One region of the Methylobacterium sp. WL69 genome, then DNA from elsewhere that is predicted to be linked to it. Evidence: riboswitches for the same ligand, from Rfam matches in the RefSeq annotation. Region 1 holds a riboswitch; each other region holds the start of a gene.
What was found. Region 1 has a riboswitch for cobalamin ahead of FV218_RS16745 (TonB-dependent siderophore receptor). Riboswitches for the same ligand answer to the same signal wherever they lie in the genome.
Positions count from the first base shown of each region.

Region 2: another riboswitch for cobalamin. It lies ahead of FV218_RS00430 (TonB-dependent receptor); the one in region 1 lies ahead of FV218_RS16745 (TonB-dependent siderophore receptor).
Region 3: another riboswitch for cobalamin. It lies ahead of FV218_RS00370 (TonB-dependent receptor); the one in region 1 lies ahead of FV218_RS16745 (TonB-dependent siderophore receptor).
Region 4: another riboswitch for cobalamin. It lies ahead of FV218_RS13815 (class I SAM-dependent methyltransferase); the one in region 1 lies ahead of FV218_RS16745 (TonB-dependent siderophore receptor).

Region 1 is NZ_VRUZ01000071.1:5,586-9,371, forward strand. It holds gene FV218_RS16735 (DUF2147 domain-containing protein) at 47-649, opposite strand; gene FV218_RS16740 (hypothetical protein) at 924-1,133, opposite strand; cobalamin riboswitch at 1,605-1,807, shown strand; gene FV218_RS16745 (TonB-dependent siderophore receptor) at 2,125-3,786, shown strand, end outside.
Region 2 is NZ_VRUZ01000001.1:84,863-88,648, forward strand. It holds gene FV218_RS00415 (pentapeptide repeat-containing protein) at 1-252, shown strand, start outside; gene FV218_RS00420 (thioredoxin family protein) at 288-677, shown strand; gene FV218_RS00425 (cytochrome c biogenesis protein CcdA) at 684-1,403, shown strand; cobalamin riboswitch at 1,809-2,009, shown strand; gene FV218_RS00430 (TonB-dependent receptor) at 2,232-3,786, shown strand, end outside.
Region 3 is NZ_VRUZ01000001.1:71,464-75,249, reverse strand. It holds gene FV218_RS00370 (TonB-dependent receptor) at 1-1,619, opposite strand, end outside; cobalamin riboswitch at 1,767-1,979, opposite strand; gene FV218_RS00365 (CusA/CzcA family heavy metal efflux RND transporter) at 2,031-3,786, opposite strand, start outside.
Region 4 is NZ_VRUZ01000047.1:17,315-21,100, reverse strand. It holds gene FV218_RS13825 (5-(carboxyamino)imidazole ribonucleotide synthase) at 1-899, opposite strand, end outside; gene purE (5-(carboxyamino)imidazole ribonucleotide mutase) at 896-1,393, opposite strand; cobalamin riboswitch at 1,608-1,821, shown strand; gene FV218_RS13815 (class I SAM-dependent methyltransferase) at 1,927-2,766, shown strand; gene FV218_RS13810 (TonB-dependent receptor) at 2,766-3,786, shown strand, end outside.

The DNA.
Region 1 (3,786 bases):
AATCTGTCCGCCTGACCTTGTCGCCCGATCCGGACGACGCGAGAGCCTACTCCGCGGCGGGCGCCGCGGGCGCGGCGCCGGGGGCTGCGGCCGGCTTTGCTCCGGGCTTCGGAGCCGCGGCCTTGGGGGCCCATTCCGCATCGGACCGGGGTCCGCCCGGCTGGTTCGTCGCCGCCGTGAGCTGGCCCGGAACGACGTCGTTGACCTTGCTCCAGGTCTGCGATCCGCACAGGAAGCCGAGCATGCAGCCGCGCACAGACAGCTCGGTGGGCTGATCGGCCCACATGGTCACGTCGTAGAACTTGCCCTCGTCGGCATTGTAGATCTTGCCGGCGTAGCGCGCATCAGCATCCGGCTTCAGGCCCATGATGAGCTGGTGACCGAGCGACGGGCGGGCCTGCTTCTTGGTGTCGGGATTCTTGAAATCGACGCGGGGCTGGCCCTTGTCGTTCAGGGGCACCTTCAACCAGACGACGTAGCCGCACAGGTTGGTGTTCTGCGGGCCGCACTTCTCGACACGGATGCGGGCACGGCCATCCTCTGTGAGGTAGGTCCCGGTCGCGTCGTTGGGCGTGGCGGCCAGGGCGGACCCGGGCAGCGCGGCCAGGGTCAGGCCGGCCAGAGCGGCGAGGGTCGATCGGTCGATCATGCGTTGGGTATCCTCAAACTTCGAAAACCTGCCGGGGGGCGCCATGAAGCCGATGCCGTGCCGACCCGCCGGAGCCGCCTGAAGGAGCGCCACCGGGCCGCACGCGGTCGTCGCCCCGTGCCGTGATGCTTCGCCATCGGATGCGAAGGTGACCGGATCATGACCGCCGCGCATCACCGCCGCGGGAATCCGGCTCCCGCGACTCCGGCCCGGTCCCGAACGCAAAAAGCCGGTGCTCTCGCACCGGCTCCAGGCTGCGTGAGGGAGAACGCGCCTATTCGGCGGCGGTCATCTCGGCGGTGAAGTGACCGCACCAATCCTTGGAGGCCACCACCGGCCACAGGCCCGGGGACTTCGGCTCGGGCTGGCTCACGGGCGGGTTGAAGCGGCACAGACCCGCGTCGCCGGCCGCCACGCCGCCGTTGAGCTTGTGGTCGTCGAAGAAGCGGCAGCTCTCGCAGGCGGCGCTGTGGTTGCTCGGCATCGTGTCTCTCCCGGTCGGATGGGCAGCCCAGCTGCCCGCTCCGTTCTGAATTAGAATAACTCTAATCAGAGGTCAATCACCGATTCCATGTTCGTTCGGTTCCCGTTGCAGGGACCCCCTTCAGGATCGCCGACCGGATGCACGGTGGCAGTCCGAAGCTCATTGATGCCCGTGGGATCGGCCGCAGGCCTGACGATCGCGCAGGCCGATCACATCGTGGTCGTGGCGGACGCCTGCTCGTCGACAGCGGCAGGCCGACGGAGCTTGCGTCGTGGGGTGACCGCTACAACGACCTGTGGTCCGCTTACCGTGACACGACCCATTGGCGCCTCCAGGACCGGCTGGCTGCCGATGCCGGAAACGGTTCCGTCCCCTGAGACCCTGTGCCAACGAGCGCCTTGCGTGGCAGCCGTGTCTCCGAGCCCGTGCAGAGGCCTTGCCGCGCTCGGGTTGACGGGATGTCCGGCCCCGGCCTAGCTTGAGGGCGACGGTTCCTCCCCGGAGGATCAAAAGGGAACGCGGTGAGGGGCTTTGCTCCGATGCCGTGGCTGCCCCCGCAACTGTAAGCGGCGAGCCCATCATCAACACGTCACTGGACCCGCGAGGATCTGGGAAGACGATGAGAGGGCGATGACCCGCGAGCCAGGAGACCTGCCGTCAGTCGTGGTCACACGCGAAACGCATCGGGCGGGGTGTCCTGGTGGGTGTCGAGGCGTCCGCCGTGGGCGGAGTGCATCGGCCCAGTTCGCGGTGACGTGCCACATCGCGCCTTCGCGCGCGCACGCCGTTTCCGCATGTGCCTGCCCGCGCCACCGCCCCAACTGCCCGTCGACCGTGATCGCGTGCCGCTTCCCAGCGGCCATGGCGTTCGCGCGTCGCAGCACGGTCAAGCGATGCCGGGACAAAGCGATTGTAACATTATAACATTCGTTTTAGGTGTCGTCGGAGCGTCGGTGCGAGCGACGCGTACCCTCGGACTGTCCTCACCCTTATGTCGTTCTTCCCGCGTTCCGCCCTGCCCTCCCTCCGTCCCGGTCACGGGGGCATCGGGGCAAGCTTTCTCGTTCTCGCGCCCCTTGTCGTTCTTGCGCCCCTCGCCGCTTCGGCACAGGAGCCCGCCGTCACCCTCGACACCCTGTCGGTGGCGGGCTCCGGCGTCGCGCCCACCGGACTGAACCTGCGTAACGTGGATCGCGGCGCCAGCCGCCTCGGCCTCACGCCCCTGGAGACGCCCGCCAGCGTCGATGTGATCTCAGGCGAGACCGCACGCCGACGCGGCCAGAACACCGTCGCCGAGGCCGTGACCGAGAACGCCACGGGCATCACCACCGTGGCGGCCCCCGGCAACGGCAACGGCGCCTTCACGGCCCGCGGGTTCGCCGGCCCGAACTCGATCCAGCAGCTCTACGACGGCACGCGCCTCTACGTGGGGGCCGGCACCGTCACCTTCCCGTTCGACACCTGGAACGTCGAGCGCATCGAGGTCCTGCGCGGCCCGGCCTCGGTGCTCTACGGCGACGGGGCCATCGGCGGCGTCGTCAACGTGGTGACGAAGAAGCCGGTGTTCACGCCCCTCAACGAGGCCCGCGCGGCGGTCGGGTCCGATGGCCTCGCCCGCCTCGCCCTGGATTCCGGCGGTCCCATCGGCGAGGCCCTGGCATACCGCTTCAACATCAGCGGCAACCGCTCCGGCGGCTGGATGCAGCCCGACGGAGACTTTCGCAACCTCGCGGTCTCGGGCGCCCTGACCCTGCAGGCGGCCCCCGACCTCGCCTTCACCCTGAGCCATGACCTCGGCTATCAGGAGCCGGCCCGCTACTGGGGCACGCCGCTCGTCAACGGTCGGATCCTCGATTCCATCCGGTTCAACAACTACAACGTCCGCGACGCCAAGATCTTCTGGACGGACAACTGGACCCAGCTCAAGACCGAGTGGAGCCCGAGCGCTGACATCACCGTGCGCAACACCGCCTACCGGCTCCAGAGCCGGCGCCAGTGGCTCGACGTCGAGCAATATGCGTTCAACCGCTCCACCGGCCGCATCGACCGCTCGGACTACCTCGAGATCTACCATCAGCAGGAGCAGGTCGGGAACCGCCTCGACGCCACGGTCCGGGGCACCGTGTTCGGGTTCCGCAACGAGTTCCTGGCCGGGTTCGACGTCAATCACATCGCCTTCCGGCACACCAACAACTTCTCGTCCGAAGGCGGCGGCCTCACCACGAGCGTGGACCCGCTCACCTACGACCCCGGCCTGTTTCCGGCCAACGGCCGTGCCACCCCCGCCTACGCCACCAGCACGAACCAGGCCTCGGTCTTCGCCGAGAACCGCCTGATCCTGTCGGATCAGGTCTCCCTGCTCACGGGCGTGCGCTTCGACGCCCCAACCCTGAACCGCCGGAACCTCGTCACCGGGGACAGCTTCCAGCGGGATTTCCAGGCCCTGAGCTACCGCTTCGGTGCCGTCTACGCCCCGAGCCCGGACCTCTCCCTCTACGCGCAATACGCCACCGCCACCGATCCGGTGGGCAGCCTCATCACCCTGTCGCAGAGTCTGGCCAACTTCCGGCTCTCCACGGGCGAGCAGGTCGAGGTCGGCGCCAAGGGCATCGCCTTCGGCGGCCTCGCCGAGTGGACGCTGGCCGGCTACCGC
Region 2 (3,786 bases), on a different contig from region 1:
CTGAAGGGCGCGAACCTTGGGCGCTCGCGCCTGGAATACGCCGACCTCACCGATGCCGACCTGACCGACGTGGTGCTGATGGGCTCCGACCTATCGGGCGCGAACCTCACCGGGGCGACCGTCTCAGGCGCCGACTTCAAGAACGTCGACGTGAGCGGCGCCCGCCTCGTGTCCCTCAAGGGACAGGACAGTGCCAAGGATTGGTCGGCCCGCGTGAACGTCGACCGCGCGATTACTCAGGTCTCGAACTGAGCCCACTTCATCCCGCCATCCGAGGATCAGCACCAATGACCACCCGACGCATCCTACTCGCCGCCTTCGCTGTCGCCCCCATGCTGTTCGGAACCGGCGCCGGCGCTGCTGAGATGACCTACACCCCCGCCGCGTTCGAGGCCGCCCAGAAGGCCGGCAAGCCGATCCTCGTGCACATCACCGCCCCGTGGTGCACGACCTGCGCTGCCCAGAAGCCGATCCTGTCGAAGCTTGAGGCCGACCCGAAGTTCAAGGACCTGCAGGTGTTCGACGTCGACTTCGACAGCCGCAAGGACGTGGTCAAGAAGTTCGGCGCGACGATGCAGAGCACGCTCATCACCTACAAGGGCGAGAAGGAAACCGGCCGCTCGGCCGGCGAGACCAAGCCCGAGGCGATCTCGTCGCTCCTCGACAAGGCGATCTGAGCCGTCATGGTCACGAGCCTGGGCCTCGCCTTCCTCGCCGGCATCCTCTCGGTGCTGTCACCCTGCGTGCTGCCATTGCTGCCGCTGGTGCTCGGCGCGGCGGCGTCGGAGCACAGGCTCGGCCCGGCGGCGCTCGCCGCCGGCCTCGCCCTGTCCTTCGTGGTCATCGGCTTGTTCGTGGCGACCGTGGGGTTCGCCATCGGCCTCGATGCCGGCATCTTCCGGACCGGCGCGGCCGTCATGCTGATCCTGGTCGGCTTGGTCCTGATGGTCCCGGCGGCCCAGACGCGGCTCGCTGTGGCCGCCGGTCCGGTGAGCAACTGGACGGAGAGCCGGTTCGGCGGCTTCTCGACCGCCGGCCTGCTCGGCCAGTTCGGCGTCGGGATGCTCCTTGGCGCGGTCTGGAGCCCCTGCGTCGGACCGACCCTCGGGGCGGCCTCGCTGCTCGCCTCCCAGGGTCGCGACCTTGGCGTGGTCGCGCTCACCATGCTCCTGTTCGGCCTTGGCGCAGCCCTGCCGCTGCTCCTGCTCGGCACGTTGTCGCGAGAGGTGTTGATGCGCTGGCGCGACCGGATAATGGGGCTGGGAAAAGGGTTGAAGGCTGCGCTCGGTCTCATCCTCGTGACCACTGGCCTGATGATCGCTTCGGGCTACGACAAGGCGGCCGAGACCGTCTTGGTCAACGCCTCACCGGCCTGGCTGACCAACCTCACCACCAGGCTCTGAACGGCACCGGCTGGGACCACCCTCGGCTTGGTGGCCACGGGGTCCTGCCGCCGGGCGTAGGCCTTGCGACCGTGGGCCTCAAGAAGGCCCTTCGACTTCTCATCGTGTCCGGTAGTCCCCCCGTTACCGAGAAAACCATCGTACGGGTCTTGTGAGACGTGGCCCGGGAAGGACGACCGGTGGCCTCAGATGCTGGCACCGGGTGTCCGCTCGACGACCGTCTAACGGACACCCGGGAATGACCGGGTTGGGTGGATTTCCGCCGGTCCGCTCTCAAGCAGCAAACGTTCGAAGCAGGCGTTACGCGGTCACTCCAAGCGAGCGCTCCCAAGGGTTCGCTTGTCACCTACCGAGCACACGGACCTGGAAAGTCTCGAACCGGCATTGACGCTGTGTCGCCTGATGAGGCTCCTTGTGCCTGACGGTTCCTCCTCGGAGGATCAAAAGGGAACGCGGTGAGGGCTTGGCCCGATGCCGCGGCTGCCCCCGCAACTGTAAGCGGCGAGCCCATCATCAACACGTCACTGGATCTGCGAGGATCTGGGAAGACGATGAGAGGGCGGTGACCCGCGAGCCAGGAGACCTGCCGTCAGTCGTGGTCACACGCGAAACGCATCGGGCGGGGTGTCCTGGTGGGTGTCGAGGCGTTCGCATGTCGCGGGCGGACCGGCGTCTTCGCGGTGACGTGCCACAGACGTCGCCCGAGGTCCTATGTCGCCCGTTCGTTCACGGCCCGCCTACCAAGCCCTTCTGCTCGCTTCCTGCGCCAGCCTCGTACCCTACGGCGCTCAGGCTCAACGAGCCTCTTCCCAGGCAGCAGAAGCCAATCTGGCGGAACTCTCAGTGACGGCGGAGGCGCCAGCCACCAATACGACCGGGCCTGCCGCGAGCGCAGGGTACGTCGGCGGTGTCACTGGCATCGGCGGTAGCCTCAGAACTGTCGATGCGGCGAGCGCTGGAGTGATTTCAGGCGCGCAGATCAACAGCCGCCCGATCACCCGACCCGGCGAGGTTCTGGAGAGCGTGCCGGGCCTGATCGTTACCCAGCATTCTGGGGAGGGGAAGGCCAACCAGTTCTTCCTGCGCGGGTTCAACCTCGACCACGGCACCGACATCGCCATCTCGGTCGACGGCATGCCGGTGAACATGCGGACCCATGCCCATGGGCAGGGCTACGCCGACCTCAACTTCCTCATCCCCGAACTTGTCGGCGCCGTCGAGTTCCACAAGGGGCCGTACTTCGTCCGCGACGGCGACTTCGCCTCGGCCGGGTCGGTGCGGATCGATTACCTCGACAAGGTGGACCGTAACCTCGCCCTGACCTCGTTCGGCTCCTTCGGTTTCAAGCGAGCGTTGACCATCGCCTCCACGCCGCTCGGCCAGGGCACCCTCCTCGTGGCCGGCGAGGCCCAGACCTATGACGGTCCGTGGGACGTGCCGGACCGCCTACGCAAACTCAACGGCGTCGTCCGCTACAGCCAGGGCACGGCGCTGGACGGGTTCTCGCTCACCGGAATGGCCTACTGGGCCAAGTGGAACGCCACCAACCAGATCCCGGAGCGGGCGGTCTCGGAGGGCATCATCGGGCGCTTCGGCACCCTGAACCCGACCGATGGCGGCGATACCGGCCGCTTCTCACTCTCCGGGCGCTGGAGCCAGACCAGCGACATCGGGATCACGCGGGCCAACGCCTACCTCATCCGCTACCAGATGAACCTGTTCAACGACTTCACCTACTTCCTCAACGACCCGGTGAACGGCGACCAGTTCCGCCAGCGCGACAGCCGGGTACTCGGCGGCGGCGAGGTCGGCCATACCTTCCAGGGCGACCTGTTCGGGATGCCGATGGAGAACGAGATCGGCGTCCAGACCCGAACGGACTCGATCCGGGTGGGTCTGTTCAACACCACGAACCGGCAGTATCGCTCGACCGTCCTCGACGACCGCGTGCTGGAGGCGAGCGGGGCGTTCTACTACGAGAACCGGCTACGCTGGACCGACTGGCTCCGCACCAGCGTCGGCTTCCGGGCGGATACCTACTACGCCGACGTCGTATCCGACACGGCGGCAAACTCCGGCAAGGCGCGCGATAGCATCGTCAACCCGAAGCTCGGCCTGGTGCTCGGTCCCTGGTTCGATACCGAGTTGTTCGTGAATTACGGCGGCGGCTTCCACTCGAACGACGCTCGCGGCGTGACCGCCACCGTCGATCCGGCAAGCCCGCTGTTCAACATCAGCCGCTCGCCCTTCCTGGTGCCCTCGACGGGGTCCGAGATCGGCCTGCGCAACCGCAGCATCGCCGGCCTGGAGACGGCGGTGACACTGTTCCAACTCGACTTCGCCTCCGAGAACCTGTTCCAGGGCGACACCGGCACCACCGAGC
Region 3 (3,786 bases), on a different contig from region 1:
ACCGTGTTGGTGTAGTCGACCCGGCCCGTAAGGGTATCGGAGAACCGGACAGCGACGAAGGCTTCCGCCCCGTACGATTCGGCCCGGCCGACGTTCTCGTTCGAGGTGAACGTCGCGTTCGAGGTGATGAGGTTCTTGAAGTCGTTGGCGTAGTAAGTCGCGCCGACGAGGACGCGGTCCCCCAGGGGCTGCTCGATGCCGGCGTCGTAGCCGAGGCTCTCCTCAGGCCTGAGGTTCGGGTTGGCGAAGAAGTTCGAGGCCGGGAAGCTCTGGAACAGCTGGCTCAGGGTCGGCGCCTTGAAGCCGGTGCCGACGCTACCTTTGATCCGGGTCTCGGTGAAGGGCAGAATGTAGCTCGGCGCGACGCGGAAAGTGGTGGCCGGCCCGAACGCGTCGTTCTCGTCGTGGCGGATGTTGGCCACGAACGCCGCCCGCTCGAAGGGCGTTAGCTGCACCTCCCCGTAGCCGGCCGTGTTGCCGTTCCTCGCCCGCAGGTTGCCGGCCCCGAACGGGCTCGGGTCGGTGGTCGACAGGCTCTCGTCGTCACGCTGCGCCCCGAACAGGATCAGATTGCCGGGCGAGAGCTGGTAGTCCCCGCGGTACTCGTAGCGCGTGCGCTCGCCCAGGCCCGTTGTCGCGTCCGGCGTGGCAAGGGGGTCTAGGGGGCCCTGCTGTCTGTTGAACAGGTTCGAGTAGTTGATGGCGAAGAGGTTGTGGAAGCCGGCGAACGGCGTCCATTCGGCCTCGTTGCGGGTGAAGACCTGCTGCACGTCGGCGGCACTCCGGAACGCCGCCGGGAAGGCCGGGAAGGTGCTGAAGTCGGTGCCGGTGAACAGGAGGCGGGAATTGATGAAGCGCGTCACCGAGTTGATGCGGAAGGTGTCGGTGAACTGGTAGCCGAACTTCGCCGAGACGGTCTCGTTGTCGTAAAAATTCGGATGGATCGCCCGGCCGAGCGGGACGAGGTTCGGCGGCGTCACCGGCGTCGCGGCCGCACGGAAGTGCTGGATCGAGACCGAATAGTCGAAGCCGTCCTCCGACCCGCTGATCCTGCCGCTTTGGTTGAAGGTACCGAACGAGCCGCCCTCGATCCGCGCGGTGGCCCTGGCCGGTCCCTCGCCACGCTTCGTCGTGAAGGAGACCGCGCCTCCAATGGCGTCGCTGCCATAGAGGCCGCTCTGGGGACCCCTGAGCACCTCGATGCGGGAGAGGTCGTCGGTCAGGAGTTGCCCGAAGTCGAAGGAGCCGTTCGGGTTCGACGGGTCGGTCGCGTCGATGCCGTCGATGAGCACCTTCACGTGGTTCGAGTTCGAGCCGCGAATGAACACCGAGGTCTGACCGCCCGGGCCGCCGGTCTGCACGACGTTGAGGCCCGGTACCTGCTGGAGGGCATCCGGGACGGTGCGGCGCTGCTGGGCCTCCAGGGTGGCGGCGGTGAGCACGGTGACGCTTGATCCGACCTGGTCGACGGGCGTCGGCACGCCGGTGGCGGAGACGGAAAGCTCGGAGAGCGTGACGGCCGCCTCGGCCCCGCGCGGGACATCGGCGAAGGGGGCGGCGGCCTGTTGCGCGAGCACGGGACCGGAAAGGGCGGCGCAGGCGAGCGCGAGCGTGCGCAAGCACGCGGTTCGGGAAGGAAAGGACACGGGACAAGCCTCGGGCGACGTCTGTGGCACGTCACCGCGAACGAGGCCTGGGCGCTTGCCTGCCGTTAGGGCAGCCGGGCGCCTCGACACCCATCAGGACACCCCGCCCGATGCGTTTCGCGTGTGACCACGACTGACGGCAGGTCTCCTGGCTCGCGGGTCACCGCCCTCTCATCGTCTTCCCAGGCCCGAAGACCCAGTGACGTGTTGATGATGGGCTCGCCGCTTACAGTTGCGGGGGCAGCCGCGGCTTCGGGAAGGCCCTTTCGGACCTCATCCTCACCGCGTTCCCTTTTGATCCTCCGGGGAGGAACCGTCGGACATACAGGACCTGAGGGAATGGCCCAGCGTCAATGTCGCTTCGGGGTTTTCCGCCCTGTGTGTTCATAACGTTACAAGTCGGGCCTCGGGGTCGATGGCATTCGGTTCGGACCGCGGCAGTCCCCAGCCCTTCACCAGGCCGTAGACCGCAGGGATTACCACGAGGGTCAGGACGGTCGACGAGACCATGCCGCCGATCATGGGGACCGCGATCCGCTGCATAACCTCAGAGCCCGATCCGGTGCTCCACAGGATCGGCAGGAGCCCGGCCATGATGGCGACCACCGTCATCATCTTCGGACGCACCCGCTCCACCGCGCCGATCATGATGGCCCTCCGCAGGTCGGCACGGGTGAGTGCCCGTCCGGCGCGGTCGCATCCGGCCCGGATCTCGGCCAGCGCATGATCGAGGTAGACCAGCATGATCACCCCGGTCTCGGCCGCGACGCCTGCCAGTGCTATGAAGCCGACGGCCACCGCCACCGACAGGTTGAAGCCCATCCACCACATCAGCCAGACCCCGCCGACGAGCGCGAACGGCAGCGACAGCATCACGATCAGGGTCTCGGTCAGTCGACGGAAGTTGAGGTACAGCAGCAGGAACACGATCAGCAGCGTCAGCGGCACCACGACCTTGAGCCGGGCCGTCGCCCGGTCGAGGTACTCGACCTGACCGCTCCACTGCACGAGGGTACCCTGCGGCAGGCTCACCTCTTTGGCGACCGCCGCCCGCGCCTCGGCGACGTAGCCCCCGAGGTCGCGACCGGCGACGTCGACGTAGATGAAGACCGCGAGTTGCCCGTTCTCGGTCCGGATCTGGGTCGGGCCACGGTTCAACTGAACCTTGGCGACCTCACCGAGCGGTACCGTGCCCCCACCCGGGATCGGCACCTGAACCTCGGAGGCGATGGAGCGCGGGTCGGAGCGGAAGGCGCGCGGGTAGCGTACGTTGACGGTGTAGCGCTCGCGGCCCTCGACGGTGTTGGTGACGCTCTCGCCGCCGAGCGCCATCCCGATCACGTCCTGCACGTCGCCGACGGTCAGCCCGTACCGGCCCAGCGCCTCGCGGTCGGGGGTGATGTCGAGGAAGTAGCCGCCCTGCACCCGTTCGGCGTAGGCGCTCGACGTGCCCGGCACCGCCTTCACCACCGCCTCGACCTGGCGGGCGACCTTCTCCATCTCGGAAAGGTCCGTCCCCAGCACCTTGATCCCGACCGGCGTACGGATGCCGGTCGAGAGCATGTCGATGCGGGCGCGGATCGGCTGGGTCCAGGCATTCGAGACCCCGGGGAACTGGAGCGCGGCGTCCATCTCGGCCTTCAGGCTCGCCGTCGTGACCCCGGGTCGCCACTCCGCCTTCGGCTTCAGGTTGACGATGGTCTCGAACATCTCGGACGGCGCCGGGTCGGTCGCGGTGTTGGCCCGACCGGCCTTGCCGTAGACCGAGGCGACCTCGGGGAACGACTTGATGATCCTGTCCTGGGTGGCGAGCAGGTCCCCGGCCTTGGTCACCGAGATGCCCGGCAGCGTGGTCGGCATGTACATCAAGGTGCCCTCGTCGAGGTCGGGCATGAACTCGGAGCCGAGCCGGCTCGCCGGCCATGCCGTCGCCGCCAGGACGACGAGGGCCAACAGGATGGTGAGCACCCGCGCCCGCAGGACGCCTGCGATGAGCGGTCGGTAGATCCAGATCAGGAGTCTGTTCACCGGATTGCGGTGCTCCGGAATGATCCGGCCCCGGACGAATAAAGCCATCAACGCCGGGACGAGTGTCAGGGACAGCACCGCCGCCGCGGCCATGGCGAAGGTCTTGGTGAAG
Region 4 (3,786 bases), on a different contig from region 1:
TGGGCGAATTGCGAGGTGATGGCGCCCTCGATGGTCCAGTGGCCGGAATTGTGGACCCGCGGGGCGATCTCGTTGACCACCACCCGGGCCGGGCCGTCGCCCTGCGGCACCAGGAACATCTCGACGGCGAGGACGCCCACATAGTCCAGAGCCTCGGCGATGCGCCGGGCCATGCCGATGGCGGCGGCCTCGGTCTGCGGCGCGATGCCGGGGGCGGGCACGCGGGTGACGGCGAGGATGTGGTCGCGGTGCTCGTTGGCGCAGGGCTCGTAGGCGGCGAACGCCCCGTCGGGGCCGCGGGCGGCCACCACGGAGATCTCCGTCTCGAACGGCACGAAGCCCTCGAGGATGCAGGGGGCGCCGTCGAACTCGGCCAGGATCGCGGCGGCGTCGACGTCGCCCTCCGCCCGGATCATGCGCTGGCCCTTGCCGTCGTAGCCGAAGCGCCTCGTCTTCAGGATCGCGGGCCGGCCGATGGCGTCGAGGGCCCGCACGAGGTCGTCGGGCGTATCGACGATGCGGAACGGGGCGGTCTCGATGCCGAGGTCGTTGATGAAGGTCTTTTCCGCGAGCCGGTCCTGCGTCGTGGCCAGGGCCCCGGCATTGGGGCGGAGGGGGGCCTTGGCGGCGAGCGCCTCGGCGGCGGCGGCCGGGATGTTCTCGAACTCGTAGGTCACGACATCGACGCCGGCGGCGAAGCGCGTCAGGGCTTCGACGTCGTCGTAGGCCGCCACGGTCCGCATGGCGCAGACGTCGAAGGCCGGGCTGTCGTCGTCGGGGGCGAAGACGTGGACCTTCAGGCCGTAATTGGCGGCCGCCAGGGCGATCATGCGGCCGAGCTGGCCGCCGCCGACGATACCGAGGGTGGAGCCGGGCTGGACTTCTGGTGTGGCGGTCAAGGGAGGTCGCTTTGCGGATGGTCGGCGACGCTCGCGGTCTGCGCGGCGCGCCAGGCTTCGAGGCGGCCGGCGAGGGCCGGATCGGTGAGCGCCAGGATGGCGGCGGCCAGGAGCGCCGCGTTGACGGCGCCGGCCCGGCCGATGGCGAGGGTACCGACGGGGATGCCGGCCGGCATCTGCACGATGGACAGCAGGCTGTCCTGGCCGGACAGGGCCTTCGATTCCACGGGCACGCCGAGGACGGGGAGGGGGGTCATGGCGGCGGTCATGCCGGGCAGGTGCGCGGCCCCGCCGGCGCCGGCGATGACCACCTGGAAGCCCTCGGCCTTGGCGCCCTTGGCGAAGGCGACGAGGCGGTCGGGCGTGCGGTGGGCCGAGACGATGCGGTCGGTGTGGGCGACGCCGAGGGCGTCGAGGGTCTCGGCGGCATGGCGCATGGTCGCCCAGTCGGACTGGCTGCCCATGATGATCGCGACCGGATTGGCTCCCGCCATCGTCGTCCCATCCCTCTCGGAGTCAGGGGGCGGGAAGCCCGCGGCTCCCCAATCCAGCCGCATACAAGCGCCGCGTCCGAGCCGCAAGGCGGCGCCGGCCCATCGGGTTCACCGCCCCCCAGCCATCGTCGCTCAACGGCCACGGTCGCCCCTCGATCGCGGTTATCCGCGCCCGATCCCGTCATACCCGTTGACATCGACGGGGTCGCGCCAGCACTTGAATGCCAGTCAAGGTTCTCGCCGTCACAAGACGGTGAGCGAAGAGGGAATTCGGTGCGGTGCGCGAGCACCAAGGCCGAAGCTGTCCCCGCAACTGTAAGCGGCGAGCCGCCCGTCGATCAGCGTCACTGGTGAGACATCACCGGGAAGACCAGACGGATGGCACCGACCCGCGAGCCAGGAGACCTGCCTCGACTGAAACGTATCTCGTGGGCGGGGTGTCCTGACGGGTTGCATGCCTTGCGCGGCATCCCGTCCGCGCGCGCCTGCGCCCCCTCATCGGCAGCCCCGCAAGGTTCGGGGAAGGACCGATGATGACACCATTCTCTGCCGCCGGGGCGAACCGGCTCAATGAATCCCAAGGCTTCGAATCCCAAGGCTTCGACCATGGGCCGCCGCCGGGATCGGGCGGCGCTTCGCCCGAGCCCGACGGCGTCGACCCCCTCGAACGCTACGCCGCCGGCATCGACACCTCCGACTACGTCGCCCGCGTCGCCCCCCTGATCCGCGCCGCCGTGCCGAACCTCGGCGACCTCCTCGACATCGGGGCCGGCGGCGGCCAGCTCGGCGCACACCTGCGGGTGCCGGGCCGGGCCTGGAGCGTCGTCGAGCCCGCCCCCGTGATGCAAAGCCGTCTGCAGGCCCTCGATCCCGCCCCCCGCCTCGTCCGCGGCGGCTGGAAGGAGGCGGGCCTGCCCGCCGCCTGCGCCGACACGGTGCTCGCCGCCAACATGCCGGCACCCCTCACCGAACCGGCGGCCTTCCTGGCGCGCTGCCGCACATGGGCGCGCCGCAGCGTGGTCTGGGTTGTTCCGGCCCAGCACGGTCCCCGCGGCATCTGCCTCGCCGGCTGTCTGCCGCAGGCCTGGCACGGCGAGGACGAGACGCCCGGCGTCGACATCGTCCTGCGCGGCCTGTCGGCGGCCGAGCGGCCGGCCATCGTCGCCGAGGCCGCCTGGACCTTCACGGCCGTCGTCGCCGACGTGGCGCGGACGGCGCGCTCGCTGGCCGACCGCCTCGGCTGGCCGCCGGACGATCCGCGTAGACCCGAGTTGCGGGACCACCTCGCCGCCCGGGCCGTGCCCGTCGCCGACGGCCATCGCCTCTCCGTCGCCCGGACCTCCGCCGTCCTCGTGTGGAGGACCCATTCGTGATGGTGCGCGTCGTCTCCCGCCTCGTCCTCGCCGGCCTCGGCGGGACCGCCCTCATGTCCTTCGCCCAAGCGCAGGGCGAGCAGGCGGTCACCCTGGACCAGCTCGTGGTCACCGCCACCGGCCGGCCCGAGCCGCGCTCCGAGATCGCCGGCACCGTCCAGGTCATCGACCGGGCGATGATCGAGACCTCGACGGCCAAATCCATCACCGACCTCCTCGCCGAGAACGCCGTGGGCTTCTTCTCGGAATGGACGCCGGGCCAGACCTCCATCAACATCCGCGGCGGCGCCACGGACGGACAGGGCAAGGACTTCAAGAGCCAGGTCCTCGTCCTCATGAACGGCCGGCGCGCCGGCACCGCCAACCTGTCGAAGCTGTCCATCGCCGACGTGGAGCGCATCGAGATCGTGCGCGGGCCCTCTTCGGTGATCTACGGCAGTCAGAACATCGGCGGCGTCATCAACGTCATCCTGAAGACCGGCCGCACGGCGCCCGGCACCCTGGTGGAGGGCATCGGCGGCGTCTGGGGACTCGGACAGGGCCGCGCCCAGACCGGCGGCACGGCGGGCCCCATCGACTACTATCTCGGCGTGTCGGGGGCGCAGCGGGACGACTACTTCGCCGGGACGGGGGGCGGCCGCATGGCCAACACCCAGTGGAACCGCATGGGCATCACCGGGGCGCTCGGCCTCCAGATCGACCCGAACCAGCGCCTGGACTTCAGCCTGCGTACGGACGGCATCTACGGCGTCGGCTTTCGCGGCTCCGGCGGCAACCTCTACAGTAAAGACGACCGCATCAACGGCTCGTTCGACGCGAGCTACACCGGGCGGACGGAGGACGACCGCTTCAGCCTGTTCGCGCAGGCCTACAGCGTCACCGACGAGGACCGCTTCAAATGGGCCTCGCCGGTCCAGCGCGGCGGCACCAACCTGCCGGCGCCGGGCACCGCGGCCGATTACAACACCCGATTCCTCGACATCCAGGGCACCCGGTTCCAGCCTCGCGCCCGCCTGCTGC